2 regions of the Marinobacter flavimaris genome follow, and region 1 is predicted to be linked to the other one. Evidence: predicted binding sites of a transcription regulator. Region 1 holds the regulator's gene; the other holds the start of a gene.
What was found. The regulator sigma-54, encoded in region 1, starts transcription at its own class of promoters, with help from an activator protein. The targets are predictions, from matches to a motif close to ANTGGCATNNANNTTGCTNT.
Positions count from the first base shown of each region.

Region 2: flgA (flagellar basal body P-ring formation chaperone FlgA) is a predicted target of sigma-54. The motif match lies at 4,227-4,246, and genes of this name have one in related genera.

Region 1 covers NZ_CP171359.1:2,155,360-2,163,231, forward strand. Annotated here, with positions in the region: gene lptA (lipopolysaccharide transport periplasmic protein LptA) at 1-464, shown strand, start outside; gene lptB (LPS export ABC transporter ATP-binding protein) at 442-1,167, shown strand; gene ACGK9W_RS10100 (RNA polymerase factor sigma-54) at 1,319-2,845, shown strand; gene hpf (ribosome hibernation promoting factor) at 2,947-3,255, shown strand; gene ptsN (PTS IIA-like nitrogen regulatory protein PtsN) at 3,343-3,813, shown strand; gene rapZ (RNase adapter RapZ) at 3,842-4,726, shown strand; gene ACGK9W_RS10120 (HPr family phosphocarrier protein) at 4,734-5,003, shown strand; gene mgtE (magnesium transporter) at 5,013-6,374, shown strand; gene yjgA (ribosome biogenesis factor YjgA) at 6,390-6,917, shown strand; gene ACGK9W_RS10135 (carbon-nitrogen hydrolase family protein) at 6,927-7,772, opposite strand; gene ACGK9W_RS10140 (YhdP family protein) at 7,803-7,872, opposite strand, start outside.
Region 2 covers NZ_CP171359.1:1,116,818-1,124,689, reverse strand. Annotated here, with positions in the region: gene ACGK9W_RS05280 (LysR family transcriptional regulator) at 1-566, opposite strand, end outside; gene ACGK9W_RS05275 (flavin reductase family protein) at 587-1,204, opposite strand; gene ACGK9W_RS05270 (MFS transporter) at 1,204-2,400, opposite strand; gene ACGK9W_RS05265 (protein-glutamate O-methyltransferase CheR) at 2,404-3,231, opposite strand; gene ACGK9W_RS05260 (chemotaxis protein CheV) at 3,269-4,198, opposite strand; gene flgA (flagellar basal body P-ring formation chaperone FlgA) at 4,387-5,088, shown strand; gene flgM (flagellar biosynthesis anti-sigma factor FlgM) at 5,262-5,588, shown strand; gene ACGK9W_RS05245 (flagella synthesis protein FlgN) at 5,596-6,066, shown strand; gene ACGK9W_RS05240 (hypothetical protein) at 6,105-6,854, opposite strand; gene ACGK9W_RS05235 (peptidylprolyl isomerase) at 7,082-7,693, shown strand; gene mnmC (bifunctional tRNA (5-methylaminomethyl-2-thiouridine)(34)-methyltransferase MnmD/FAD-dependent 5-carboxymethylaminomethyl-2-thiouridine(34) oxidoreductase MnmC) at 7,698-7,872, shown strand, end outside.

The DNA.
Region 1 (7,872 bases):
TCAAGGTTACCGCCGACAACGCCCGCCTGGACGATGGCCAGGGCATTGCCACTTACACCGGCGATGTGGAACTTGAACAAGGCAATACCCGCCTGAACGCGGAGCGTGTGGTCCTGTACCGTACAGAGAACGGCCTGAGCCGCATCGAGGCCTCCGGAACCCCCGCAAGATACAGGCAACCGGCGCGCGAAGGTGGAGGTGAAACCGACGCCCGCGCCCTGAATATTACCTGGTCCGCCACCGACAGCCAGCTGACCTTTGAACGGGAAGCGGTGATTGAGCAGAATGGCAACCTGTTCCGCGGCGACGTGATTCACTATGATACCGCTGGCCGCGTTGTAACCGCAGAAGGCGGCGCCGAGACCGGCGATGGCACTGGCCGGGTAGAAATGGTGATCCAGCCGCGAAGCGCCGACAGACGCACTGACAAACAGGAAACCGATGGCAGTTCTGAGAGCCAGTAACCTGGCAAAGAGTTACAAACAGAAAAAAGTGGTTATCGATGTGTCCCTGGAAATCCGAAGCGGGGAAATTGTTGGACTGCTAGGCCCCAACGGCGCCGGGAAAACCACCTGTTTCTACATGATCGTGGGGCTGGTACCTGCCGATCACGGGCGGATAACTATCGACAGCCGGGATATCACGCCGCTGCCGATGCACGGTCGGGCCCGCCAAGGCATCGGCTATCTGCCACAGGAAGCCTCGGTTTTCCGCAAACTGTCTGTGCGCGACAACATCATGGCGATCCTTGAGACGCGGCAGGGCCTGACCAAGGCAGACCGGCAGAAAAAGCTCGAGGAGCTGCTGGAGGAATTCCACATCACCCATATACGGGACAGCGTTGGTATGGCCCTGTCCGGTGGTGAGCGGCGACGGGTGGAAATTGCCCGGGCCCTGGCCATGGAGCCGGCTTTCATCCTGCTGGATGAGCCCTTCGCCGGTGTGGACCCCATATCCGTCAGTGACATCAAACACATCATCCGGCACCTTCGGGACAAAGGCATTGGCGTTTTGATCACCGACCACAACGTGCGTGAGACCCTGGACATCTGCGAGAATGCCTACATTGTTTCCGGCGGCCACATCATCGCCTCCGGCAATGCCGACGCCATCCTGGCCAACCAGCAGGTCAAGGAAGTCTATCTCGGCGACGAATTCAGACTCTGACACCCAATGGCTGATTGTTTTGATGATCTGTAGCAAGTAAACTCGGCAAAGAACTTGCTAGGGTAAATTAAAATCACGGCAAGTAACCGGCATATAAAGATTTTTTCACGACTTATGACACAACGCGCTGATGAGTGACGGATCCTGAACCATGGTTATGAAAGCCTCCTTACAGTTAAAGCTGGGTCAAAGCCTGACCATGACGCCCCAGCTGCAACAGGCGATCCGGCTTCTCCAGCTCTCCACTCTCGACCTCCAGCAGGAAATCCAGCAGGCACTGGAATCCAACCCCATGCTGGAGACCTCCGAGGACGATGACCAGACCGACGCAGCCAGCGAAAACGACGAGCGCGAGGCCAACGCCACCGAGTCCGCCGCTGAAGCTGCCCCGGAACCGGCCAGCGACTGGGATGAATCCGAGAACGGCCCGGACTGGTCCTCGGAGAACGAGATTCCTGACAACATTCCGGACGATCTGCCGGTTGATACCGCCTGGGACGACATCTACCAGTCCGCACCAGCGCCGGCAGCCCGCAACGACGACGAAAACGATCACGATTTCGAAACCCGTAATTCCCCGACCGAAACGCTTCAGGATCACCTGGAATGGCAGCTCAATCTGACGCACCTCAGTGAACGGGACCAGGCCATTGCCCATGCCCTGATGGATGCAGTGGACGAACGGGGCTATATCACCAGCCCGCTGGAGGAAATCCACGCCGGACTGCTGGATGAGAACGATGAAGACCCCCTTGAACTGGATGAAGTGGAAGCCGTGCTTCACCGCCTGCAACACTTTGATCCGCCCGGCGTGTTTGCCCGGGACCTACAGGAATGCCTGCTGATCCAGCTCAACCAGCTGCCGCCGGAAACACCCTGGCTGGCCCAGGCACGCCTTGTAATTACCCATTACATCAACCTGCTGGGCAACCGCGATTACGCCCAGTTGCTGCGCCGCAGCCGCCTGAAAGAAGACCAGTTGCGGGATGTCCTGGCGCTGATCACCGGCCTGAATCCGCGGCCGGGCGATGTCATTGACCGGGCCGAACCCGATTATGTGATTCCGGACGTGATCGTTCGCAAACACAATGGCCGCTGGCGTGTTGAGCTGAATCCTGAAATTGCACCGCGCATCCGGGTCAATGCCAGCTATGCTTCTCTTATAAGGCGTGCGGACAGCAGTGCCGACAACACCTACCTGCGGGATCAGTTGCAGGAGGCGAAATGGTTTATCAAGAGCCTGCAGAGCCGCAATGAAACCCTGCTGAAAGTGGCGACCCGTATTGTCGAGCACCAGCAAGGATTCCTGGATCAGGGTGAAGAAGCCATGAAACCGCTGATCCTCTCTGATATCGCCCAGGCGGTTGAGATGCATGAGTCCACGATTTCCCGGGTCACCACCCAGAAATACATGCACACCCCCCGGGGAATTTTCGAGCTGAAATATTTCTTCTCCAGCCATGTCAGCACTGACGAAGGCGGTGAATGTTCTTCCACGGCGATCCGCGCGATGATCAAAAAGCTGATTGCCGCGGAAACGCCCAAAAAGCCGTTGAGCGACAGTAAAATTGCAGCCATGCTAGGAGAACAGGGAATCAAGGTTGCGCGACGCACCGTTGCCAAGTACCGGGAGGCCATGCACATTCCGCCTTCGAACGAACGCAAGCGGCTGGTCTGAACACCCCGGGGTCCGGGCGCAACGTACTATTTGCCGGCGCACAATGCGCCAGCACCCAGACCGGCTCCCGGGAGCCGGAACGATGACAACAGGAGACGCCTATGCAACTCAATATTTCAGGCCATCACGTAGAACTTACTCCCGCACTGAAGGATTATGTTTCAGAGAAGTTCCAGAAGCTCGAGCGTCACTTTGACCACATCAGCAACTGCCAGGTAACCCTGGAAGTGGAGAAGGTGCGCCAGATTGCGGAAGCCACGCTGCACGTGGTTGGTGGTGAGATTCACGCAAAGGCAGAAAATGAGGATATGTACGCAGCCATCGATGCCCTGATCGACAAGCTTGACCGTCAGATCCTCAAGCACAAGGAAAAGAATGTAGACCGGATGCACGGAAACGGCTCTCGCTAACTGACTGTTTTCATGCAATTCATCTAATCGAGCTGCGACATGAGTAACGTGTCGCAGCCTTTTTTTTAACGGAAACGCAGTCGATCCATGAGCGACACATCCCTGACCATAGAGAACATTCTTGCTCCGGAGCTCACCCTCTGCAGGGTAGCTGCGTCCAGCAAGAAACGGGCCCTGGAGTTTATTGCCGAGCAGATAAACCATCAGGACAACACGCTCAGCGAGACCCAGCTCTTCAACAACCTGATTTCCCGCGAGCGCCTGGGCAGCACCGGCATTGGCCAGGGAATCGCCATTCCCCACTGCCGTCTGGAAGGACTTGATCACGTGGTGGGCGTGCTGATGACGCTGGAAGAAAGCGTCGAATTCGATGCTATCGACAATCAGCCGGTGGATCTGATTTTCGCCCTGATCGTCCCGAAGGAAGCAACGAGCGAACACCTGGAGCTGCTCAGCCAACTGGCTGAAAAGTTCAATGAGCGGTCGTTCTGTGATCGCCTCCGGCAATCCGAGGACGCCAGCACGCTGTACCAGCGCATGACCGCCTCAGGCGGCTGATATTCACTGCAGTGGAGGTAAGGTGGTCATGAAGCTGATTATCGTCAGTGGCAGGTCCGGTTCGGGCAAGAGTACCGCACTTCATGTGCTGGAGGACCTCGGGTTTTATTGCATCGACAATCTTCCTATTGGCCTGCTCTTCCCCCTCACACGGGAAGCCGCCAGCCAGACCAGGCCTGGTCGACTGGGCAAGATGGCCGTCAGTATCGATGCGCGGAACCTTTCCGGCGAGCTGGCCAATTTCGAGGAGATCTACCGGCGCCTCCAGGAAACCGGGGTTACCGTTGAAATCATCTTCCTGGACGCCGACGAGCAGTCGCTTCTGCAGCGTTTTCACGCCACCCGCAGAAAGCATCCGTTGAGTGACGACAGGACCTCTCTCCGGGAAGCCATTACCAGCGAGAAGAAACTGCTGGAGCCCCTCTCCAAGCTTTCCGATCTTTACGTAAATACCACCGGCATGTCCATGTACGAGCTGCGGGACATGGTCAAGCAGCGCGTGGTCGGTCGAAAAGATCAGGAACTGGCTCTCCTGTTTCAGTCATTCGGCTTCAAACACGGCGTGCCGCTGGATTCCGACTACGTTTTCGATGTCCGCTGCCTGCCCAACCCCTACTGGGATACCAGCCTCCGCAAGTATGTCGGGACGGATCAGCCGGTTATCGAGTTTCTGGAAAAAGAACCGGCAAGCCGGAAGATGATCGAGGACCTGAAATCATTTCTGGATACCTGGCTGCCCTCCTTTGCAGACAGTAACCGCAGCTATATGACCATTTCCATTGGCTGTACCGGCGGCCAGCACCGGTCGGTGTATGTGTGCGAGCAGTTGGGTGAGTACTTCCGGCAACGGTACAGCAATGTGCAAGTGCGGCACACCGAGCTGCCACACCTGCAGACCCGGGAAGAGATCTGATCAAGCCATGATTCGCCGCCCCATTACCATCATCAACAAACTGGGCCTGCATGCGCGCGCCACTGCGAAGCTGGTCAACACGGCATCGGAATACGACAGCAGCGTGCGTATCAGCGGCAAAGGCCGGGATGTGGACGCGAAGAACATCATGCAGGTGATGATGCTGGCCGCCAGCAAAGGAACCGATGTGGAGCTCATTGCCGACGGACCGGATGAGGAACAGGCCATCGAAGCATTGGTGGAACTGATTAACGACTATTTCGGTGAGGGTGAGTAAAATAAACACATGACCGATATTCTGGAAAAAAGCCAGGCCCGCCAGCGTCTTCGTTCCCTGAGCGAAGCGCTGGACAGTGGCGCACTGAAGCAGGTTGCCCGCATCCTGAACGGTGGCCTGAGCCCCAGTGATATTGCCCATTTGCTGGAGTCCTCACCGCCCCGGCAGCGGGCCCTGCTGTGGAACCTGGTGGACAAAGACCTCGAAGGCGAGGTTCTCCAGTATCTCAGTGATGATATCCGAGGCTACTTCCTGAGCCAGCTGAACGCTCAGGAACTGGCGGACATCATCGAGGATTTCGAGTCAGACGACCTGGCCGACCTGCTGCAGCAGCTGCCGGATACGGTCATCCAGGAAGTCCTGGAGACCATGGACGAGCAGGACCGGCAACGGGTGGAGGAAGTTCTCTCCTATCCGGAGGACACCGCCGGCGGTCTGATGAACACGGACACCATTACGGTGCGCCCGGACATCAGTATCGATGTTGTGCTCCGCTACCTTCGCAGGCACCGCACCCTGCCACCCATGACCGACAGCCTGATCGTGGTCAGCCGCCGGGACGATTTCATTGGCATGCTGCCCATCACGAAAATGCTGGTCTCCAACCCCGCCTCCACCGTGCGGGAAGTCATGGATACCGACATCGAGCCCATTCCCGTGAGCCTCTCCGACACCAAGGTAGCGACATTGTTTGAACGCTACGACCTGATCTCGGCGCCGGTGGTAAACGAGGAGGGCCGCCTGCTGGGTCGGATCACCATCGATGACGTGGTTGACGTTATCCGGGAGGATGCGGACCACTCACTGATGAGTATGGCGGGTCTGGACGAAGACGAGGACACCTTTGCGCCGGTGTGGAAAACCACCCGTCGCCGTGCCGTCTGGCTGGGCATCAACCTGATTACGGCACTGACCGCCTCCGCCGTCATCGGGCTATTTGAAGACACGATCGCCAAAGTGGTGGCGCTCGCAGTGCTGATGCCAATTGTTGCCAGTATGGGCGGCATTGCTGGTAGTCAGACGCTTACACTGGTGATTCGCGGTATGGCCGTGGGGCAGATCAGCGGCGCCAACGTAGGCTGGCTGCTGAACCGGGAATTTCTGTCAGGGATACTGAACGGCCTGCTCTGGGCCGCCGTGGTGGCGGGTGCAGCCATGCTCTGGTTCCAGGATGTGATGATCGGCGCGATCATTGCTGCCGCGCTGGTGATCAATCTTGTCGCCGCAGCGCTGGTTGGCACGGTTCTGCCACTGTTTCTCAAATCTCGCAATATTGATCCGGCCCTGGCAGGCAGCGTGATTCTCACGACTGTGACCGATGTAGTCGGGTTCATGGCCTTTCTTGGCCTCGCGACGATTTTCTACGCTTAAGCGGATCTCGGATTTATGAAAGACCATCAAGACAACGACGCGCCGGAATACGACGGCCCCAGCAAATCCCAGCTGAAACGGGAAATGCATGCCCTGCAGGATCTGGGCAAGCGGATGCTGGACCTGAGCAACGATCAGCTGGAAACCTTGCCAATCAGCGAGACCCTCCGCGCCGCGATCGAGGAATCCCGCCGTATCCGCCAGAACGAGGCCAAACGACGGCACCTGCAATACATCGGTAAGGTCATCCGACAGGAAGATGATCCTGAAGCCCTGGCGAAAGCCATCGACGCCTTCGATGCCGGTAGCGAAGAACACACCCGCAGACACCACCTGGCGGAACGCTGGCGGGACCGGATGATTGCCGAAGGCGATTCCGTTGTTGGCGAGTTCTTCAGCTACTGCCCCACTGCCGATATGCAGCACCTGCGAAACCTTGCTCGAAACGCCCGAAAAGACGTCGAAAAACAGAAGAACACCGGCCAGGCCCGGAAACTGTTCCGTTATCTCAGGGAGTGCATCGATGACGCCGAGGCCATGTGAGCCGTTGGTTCAACCTTTGAGCCGGCGGTGCTCCCACACCGGCATCCGGGCGCGCAGATTGGCTACCTGATCGGCGTCCAGTTCGGCGGTGACCAGGCCCGGGCCTTCCCCCATTTCCGTCACGATCCGCCCCCAGGGATCACAGATCAGGCTGTGGCCATAGGTGCGACGGCGCTCGCTGTTCTGGCCACCCTGGCCAGGTGCCACTAACCATACCTGGTTCTCGATCGCGCGGGCCCGGATCAGGGGGTACCAGTGGGCATCACCGGTCTGCCAGGTGAAAGCGCTCGGAAGGCAAATCCAGTCGACATCCTGCTCACGCAGCAGCCTGAACAGCTCCGGAAAGCGAAGATCGTAGCAGATCGCCAACCCCAGCTTGCCCGCGGGCGTATCCACGGTCACTATCTGTTCGCCGGGCTCGAAGGTGTCCGATTCACGGTATTGACCATGGGCGTCTTCCACCATGGCATCAAACAGGTGAATCTTGTCGTAACGGGCAACTTCCTCACCCTGGTCATCAAAGACAATGCAGGTTGCCCTGACCCGATCCTCCAGATCTGAGCCGTCCGGTCGTTTGGCCACGGGCATCGATCCGCCAACGATCCAGAGCCCCAGTTTCCGGGCCTGTTCGGCCAGGAAGGTTCTTATGACAGGCTCGGCCCCCGCCTCCTGGCGACCACGATCAATCATCTGACTGGTGGCCAGAACCGCAAAATTCTCAGGCAGTACGGCGACCGAGGCGCCCTGCTCGGCAGCCCGGGCCAGCAGCTGTTCCGCTTCGCGCAGATTGGCGTCAATGTCATGACCGCTGACCATCTGGATGGCTGCGACCCGGTTGGAAACACGCTTGTTCATGACTGCCTCCGATATTGCCAAACAGAAAAGTTATTCGCCGGTGTCAAAAACCCGTTGCAGATTCACTTCCGGCTCGTCCCATGAGCCGGTCACGCTGTAG
Region 2 (7,872 bases), 1.0 Mb from region 1:
TCGGGAAACCCCTTTTTGAGCTTTCTTGCCAACTCTGGTGCGGCGAACAGGCTCATGCTGGATCCCGCCAGAGGGTGTACCGTGAGATTGCCGTCCTCCTGCAACCGTGGCACCCGGTCGGTCAGAACCAGATCCAGCTCCTTGCGTTTCAGGCTAAGCACAAGATCTTCGGTGCGCCCGGTTTGGCATTCAAGCTGGATGGACCGCTCGCCCGCCATCGCCGGCTGCAGCAGGTAGTAGGCAATCAGCTTGTGAATCGACGCGGAGACGCCGGCTCGCAGGGTCAGCGGGCGCTCGGAAGGATCAAGCCGCAGGGTTTCGGCAAGCTCACCGGTGAGGGCGAATATGTCGTCGGCGTAGCCGAGGATCAGCCGGCCGTAGTCTGTGAGGATCAGCTTGCGCCTTTCCCGGGAGAACAGGCGCCCACCCACTGAGGCTTCAAACGTGGCAAGCTGGCCACTGAGGGTCTGCGGCGCCAGTTCCAGGACTTCACTGGCTCGGGCGATCGAACCTTCCCGGCTGATCACCCAGAAATAGTAGAGATGGCGGAGGTTAAGCTGTTCCATTCCTTTGCCCTGCCCCCGATTCAGGATGGCCGCGGAATTTTGAGGATTTCACCGAAGGTGACGTATTCGCTTCCCCCGAGACGGCCGATCGGATCAATCGCAGCGCCATTGAAGGTCAGGCGATTCTTGTCATCGTAACGAGCTGCATCATCAGATACCCATACCCGGGTGACTTTTCCGAATACCAGTGACTGGGGCCCGGCACCGATTTCCTTGATGTCGTAGAGCTCGCAGGCAAAAGCCACGTGGCAGTCCTTGAGCCGAGGCAGGCTCGAGCCTTCAAAATCCAACAGCTCCAGATCAAGATTTTTCAGTTCGGATTCGCCATGGGGCAAGGTTCGCGAGGATTCTGTGACCGCCGCGGCGAGATCCCGGTGGGCGATGTGAATGACAAAATTCTTTCTCGCTTCAATGTTTACCCGGGTGTCTTTCGAAACGCCCTCCGCCGGTTTTTTACCAACGGAAATCATCAGCAACGGGGGATTGCTGGTGATCGGCGTAAAGAACGAGAACGGCGCCAGATTGTAGTCGCCATCCGGATTTTCACTCAGCACCCAGGCAACTGGCCTCGGAATCACTGTCTGGGTAAGGATGTGGTAGGCATCTTTCGGATCCATACCCTCGAAATCTATAAGCATTAGTCTCTCCCGTTAACGGCGGGCTCGGGCGCTCGGTCCCGCAACAGCCACAACGTCATCAACAACCCGTGAAGTATCAGGAAGGGCACTGCAACCATGACCAGGCCGCCCCAGCCGAGCCAGCTCAGAATGGCACCTGCAGACAGCGCGGCGGTAGCCTGGGAACCAAAGACCATGATGTCGTTCAGGCCCTGGACACGGAAGCGTTCTGCATCCCGGTAACCTCGGGGCAAAAGCGTTGTACCGCCAACAAACAGGAAATTCCAACCGATACCGAGCAACAACAGGGCGGAAAGGTAATGGTGAAAACTCACGCCACTGGCGGCCAGAGCAATGCAACCCAGATACGCCAGCAATCCCGCAGCCATCATCAGCGGTATGCCAATAACGCGGGTCAGCCAGCCGCTGATCAGCGACGGCAGGTACATGGCCATGATGTGGAGCTGGATGACGCGCTTGGCATCGTCCAGGTCATGCCCCGCCATCTCGGTCATGCTCAATGGCGTTGCCGTCATAATGAAACTCATGACCGCATAGCCAATGGCAGCAGCACTAATGGCGGCCCAGACCAGTGAATTCGACAGAATTTCCCGCAGCGGGCGTCCACCCCCTGGCCGTGATTCCTGTACCCGTTCCGCGCCCGCCCGATAGCCGGCGCCAAGGATCAACAGCGCCGCGCCCTGCACCACCGCCAGCGCAACCCAGCTGATCAGAAACGGATACTGCTCCGCGGCGCCGCTACCCAGGGCGGCCACTTCCGGCCCTAGCCAGGCCGCCACCAGGCCTCCCAGGAGCACACGAGCGGCGGCAGAGCCAGCCATCCCCGGTGCCACGGACTCCATGGCTGCAAACCGGTATTGGTGAACGACAGCAAGGCCGGTACCACCTACGACAGCCGCCAGACACAACAAAGAAAACAGACCGGTCCAGGACGCCGCCGCCCCCATCAGCCCCGCCACGATACCCATGATCGCGCCAAGCAGCATCACACGCTTGCGCCCGATGCGCTCCATCAACCAGGTGGCCGGTTTGATGGCGAGCACGGTGCCAACCACCACCAGACCCACCGGAAGCGTTGCGTATTCAGGGGCCGGAGCGAGCATTCGGCCCTGGATGCTGCCGATAAAAACGATGAAGGGCGCTGTGCACATGGCCAGCGCCTGGGCGGCAACCAGGACCCAGACATTGAGGGGCATGGACTACTTTTTCCTGTAGATGATTCCGGGATGGCACTGCACCATCTCGTAGAGATGGGGCAAACCGTTCAACGACTCGGAGGCACCCAGAACCAGATAGCCGCCCGGATTCAGGGTGGCGTGCATGCGGGTAAGAATGTCCTTTTTCAGATCCGCAGAGAAATAGATCAGAACATTCCGGCACATCACGATATCAAACTTACCGAGCATGTAACGCTCCAGCAAGTTCAATTCCTTGAACTCCACCATGCTCTTGATCTGCGGCTTGATCTGCCAGCCACCATTGAGGGACGGGGTAAAAAACTGCTTTTGTCGCTCCGGTGAAAGGCCCCGGCCAATGGCAATCATCTCGTACTCGCCCTTGCGGGCGACTTCGAGAACGCTTTTGGAGATATCAGTGGCAGTAATTTTCACATCGCGAAGCTTGCCGGGCCTTGCCCGCCGGAACTCCTCCACGATCATGGCGATGGAGTATGGTTCCTGGCCGGTTGAACAGGCCGCCGACCAGATCCGAAGAGGCTGGCCCGAACTGCGTTCAGCGAATTCAGGAAGCAGCTTTTCCTGAAGTATCCGGAAAGGATGATTGTCACGGAACCACAGCGTCTCATTGGTTGTCATCGCATCGATGACCACTTCCTTTAGGCCGCCCCGGCCGGGACGCTTGAGGCGCTCAAGGAGTTCACCCAGGGTGCTCAGGCTGTTCTCTTCGAGAATCCTGCGCAACCTGCTTTTTACCAGGTACTGTTTGTTCTCGCCCAGTAAAATCCCACAGGCATCCTGCAGGAACGATTTGAAGGCTTCATATTCCTGTGGCGTTATTTCCGCTTTCATTGGGTCTCTGTTCTGAGTGAATCTTTGAGCGGCTCCATCAACCCTGGTCGATGATTTCCATCACCCGCTCTGCCAGTTCGTCCGGACTGAACTTTGCCATAAAGTCGTCGGCCCCGACCTTTTTCACCATGGCCTGGTTGAACACACCGCTGAGTGAGGTGTGGAGCATAACAAACATATCTGCCAGGGCCGGGTCACTTTTCACCTTGGTAACCAGGGTATAGCCATCCATTTCCGGCATCTCGACATCGGAGATGATCAATGAGAAGTGATCTTTGGCCCGCGAACCGTCCGCCGTTATTTCTTTCAGATATTCGAATGCTTGCTTGCCGTCATTTTTCAGCACCACTTCCATGCCGATTGCGGTGAGACACCGCTGTATCTGGCGCCGGGCCACGGACGAATCATCCACCACCAACACGGGTAGATGTCCGGGCACGCGCTCCGCGCTCTTACTCAGGACGGCTTCGGTCACGTCCTCCGCAAGCGGAGAAACTTCTGAAAGAATCTTCTCCACATCAATGATTTCAATAAGCTTATCATCTATTTTCGTGACAGCGGTTAGATAGACATCCCTGCCGGCACCTTTGGGTGGCGGCAGGATTTCTTCCCAGTTCATGTTCATGATTCGCTCGACACCGCTCACCAGGAAACCCTGCGTTTTGCGATTGTATTCAGTGATGATGACGAAACTGGTGGAGAGCTCTTCTTGCGGGATACCGGGCAGACCGATTGCCATGCTCAGATCGATAATGGGGATAGTCTCGCCCCGGCTATGGGCTACGCCTCGAACGACCGGGCGGCTGTTGGGCAGGGAGAACAGCTTCGGACACTGCAGAACCTCTTTCACCTTGAACACGTTGATCCCGTAGATCTGACGCCCCCTGAGACGGAATAGAAGCAGCTCGAGGCGGTTCTTTCCGACCATCTGAGTGCGCTGGTTGACACTGTCCAAAACCCCTGCCATTTCGATTCTCCTGGCTTGCCGGAATTACAACGGCATATATCTTGCTGTTCACTGAATAATAGCCTGATCGACGGAAACCCGTCATATCAGGGGTGGGTCAGCCCATTTAACGGCCACTTTTACCGAATCCTTAGCCTGATTCGGGCTTTTCTGCCCTGTTGTTGACAGCATAGGACAAACTGATACGTATGCGCATCACGAATTTCGCCCTACTACTGCTAATGTCTGGCCTGAGCACGCCGCTCCTTGCTGGAACGACGGCCGAACAGATTCAGAAAGCGACCCTGGCGTTTCTGGACAGCTTTGCGTCTGAACAGGCCGAGCATGGCTACACCGTTTCCTTCGAACCCGGTTCCATCGACAGCCGCCTCGCTCTCGCCGAGTGCGAAAAGCCTTTGAGTGTAGAGTTCAGCGGGGATCCATGGAAAAGCACCAGCCCGTCGTTGCAGGTAGCCTGCGAAGGAACCCGTCCATGGCGAATGTTTGTCACCGCTTCAGTCTCTATCCATGGGCCAGCCCTGGTGGCAGCGAGGCCACTCACACGTGGAGAGCGAATAACCGAAGGGCTGCTTGCGAAACAGTCTGTTGAAATCAATTCATCCAGACGTGGCGTGATTACGGACTCGAAGCAGGCAATTGGCATGGAAGTGCGGCGCGCAGTGAATGCCGGCTCGCTCGTTACACCAGACATGCTTTCGGCCCCGAATGCGGTCGAACGGGGCGATCATGTTATCATCACCGCCAAAACCGGTGGATTTTCAGTACGTTCCCGGGGCAAAGCCCTGGCAAGCGCCAGCGTTGGCGAACAGGTTCTGGTTGAGAACCTGCGCTCATCGCGCACGATAAGAGCCAGCGTTGTCGCGCCGGGCCACGTGGAAATTCCGATGTGAGCCGCGTGCGGCAGAGGCTTGCCGGAGCGGCAAGTGAATGCCGCAAAACCGGTCGTAAACGCAGATGAAAAAAAGTGCTAAAAGTACTAAAGGTTTTCGCGGCGCCGCCGTTAAGAAGACATAAACTCGAGTAAGCGCCGCATTCGTGGCGCGACAGGCAAGCAGGTACAGATATGTCAGTTGACTTAAATGGAATTGGCCCCGGCCAGGTCAACACCCAGAGAACCACGGCCGACAAAAGCTCCGGCGCACAGAATACCCAGCCGGCATCCAACGAACAGGCGAAGACACAGGCCCAGGGGGCCCGTGGTGAGAACGTCAGCCTGAGCAATCAGGCCAAGAACCTGAAGCAGCTCGAACAAAAGCTGGGCGATTATCCGGAAATGGATGACGACCGCATCGAGCAGATCCGTTCCGCCCTTGAAAATGGCACGTACAAGATTGACGCCGAGAAGCTGGCCCAGAAAATGCTTGAGATGGATGAAAGCATTTTCGGGTGAGTAGACCATGGCCGCAATTGATGATTTGAAGACCCTTCTTTCCCAGGATATCAGCCAGCTTGAAACACTGGCTGACGTTCTCGGCAAGGAAAAGACCTGCCTTGCGAATTCCGACCTCCGCCAGCTGGACGCCCTGACCAGAGAGAAGAACGATCTCCTCGGTGCAGTCCGCGAACGCGCCAAACAGAAAATCCGAACGCTCGTACAAATGGGATATCGCCCCGAAAGTGGCGAGCCTTCCCGCTTTATTCGCAGCGCCGGATTCTCGGATCTCTTCGAACTCTGGCAGGAAGCGGACCAGAAGCTGCGAACCTGTCAGACGCTGAACCAGACCAACGGTCGCGTAATCAGCCACTTGCAAAAGCGTTTGTCGAGGCTCACAGATATTTTCCGCGGCGCCACCGGCCAGCAAAAGCTGTACGGTGCACAGGGTCAGCAGACCACGGTATCAAGCAGCACGGTGCTCGCCAGCGCCTGAGCCCGGACGCATGGCTCTGCCGAGCCATGCTTTCCACTTCATCGGGTGTAGATGGTCATCTGGGAGTCGGGATGAAACCGGATGTCGTGAATGCTCACGTTGCCCATTGAAGCTCCCTGGCCTCCCGTAACCCGTATATTGTCCATCCGAATTTCCTCGATGCGCTCAGGGAACGCCAGCATCAGGGCGCCATCTTCTCTTACCCGATAACGTGGCTCCCCTTCACGATAATGCACACCGGAAATGCTGAGATCTGAATCCAGGAAGTTCAGAACCGGCACGAAGATATTGGCGGAAAGCTTGAGACCTTCTATAACATCTGCGGATGCCTCGGAGCCCTGCTCCCCATTTCCTGCGGGGTTCTCCGCCATCTTGCTGACAATACCAATGCGCTGCAGCAAGGTCGGATCGCCCTGACCGGAAATCGCCGCCAGCTCGGCTTCGCTCATGGGGGCAAGATTGCCTCTGTCATAAAGTTCGCCGGCTTCCAGTATTGCCTGTGACGCCTCGGCCGAATTGCTGGCCGCAAAGGTTACCAGGGGCTGGAATGGCAGCGTGACCGCTGTTACCAGGGCGGCAGCGTTGCGATAGCGGGACTGGTGCTTGAGGACACGGTGCAGCTCCTTCTCGCTGATCCAGCCCGCCTGGATAAATACCTCACCCAGGCGCTGTCCCGATTCGCGCTGAAGCCTGAGGCCTTCGTTAACCTGCCCCTCAGACAGATACCCACGATTGATAAGCAATCGCCCGAGGCGTGATTTCTCTTCAAATCCCTGACGGATTCTCACCCAGTGTCTCCTTTTAAACAGTGAAAACCGTACAACCCGGCCCGGCCAGTGTGATCCATGACTTCCGATATCGGGAAGGTTAGCCGATCACACAACGATGTGCGTGGATGCAGTGCCCGTTTTACCATCACCATCTGGTAAGATCTGGCACCTGATAACAGAATTCGCCGAATTGTCGCAGGAAACACACCTGCTAATAACACGGAGAACGGCTGCAAATGACAAACATGGTAAAACCCCTGAAAACTGTGACTCCCGTATTGCTTATGGCATTCGCCCTGCTCATGCCGACTGCCGCGGTGCAGGCGCAAACCAATGAGCAGCCGGCCAGTGATCCACTTCCAAAGGTCCGCATGGTGACCAGTGAAGGCGCTATCGAGCTTCAGCTTCGCCCGGATGTTGCGCCCGAAACGGTCGACAATTTCCTGCAGTACGCCGAAGACGGTTTTTTCGACGGCACCATCTTCCATCGGGTTATACCCGGGTTCATGATCCAGGGCGGCGGTTTCACCCGGGATCTCTCCCGCAAGTCCACTCGGGCCCCTATCCGCAATGAAGCGAAAGAGACACTGCCGAACCTTCGTGGAACCATTGCGATGGCTCGCACCAGTGCGCCTGATTCCGCCACGTCCCAGTTCTTTATCAACCTTTCCGACAACGGGTTCCTGAACGCCGGAGTTCGCGGCCCGGGTTATGCGGTTTTTGGCAAGGTGACCGAGGGCATGGGCGTTGTCGATGCCATTGCCCGCAAACAGACCACCCGGAAACAGGGGATGGCCGATGTGCCGGTTGAACCTGTGATCATCGAAACCGTCACCGTGGTCGACCCCAAAGGCTGACACCGTGGACCGTGCTCCCCTGCCGCCCGGAATAGAGCCCGCTGAACTGGCTTGGCACGACGGCGTCCCGGAGTCCATCCGGTTCGGCGATGTCTATTTCAGCCGTGACAATGGTCTCGAGGAAACACGCTACGTTTTCCTGCAACACAACCAGTTGCCCGAACGTTTCGCACAGATTC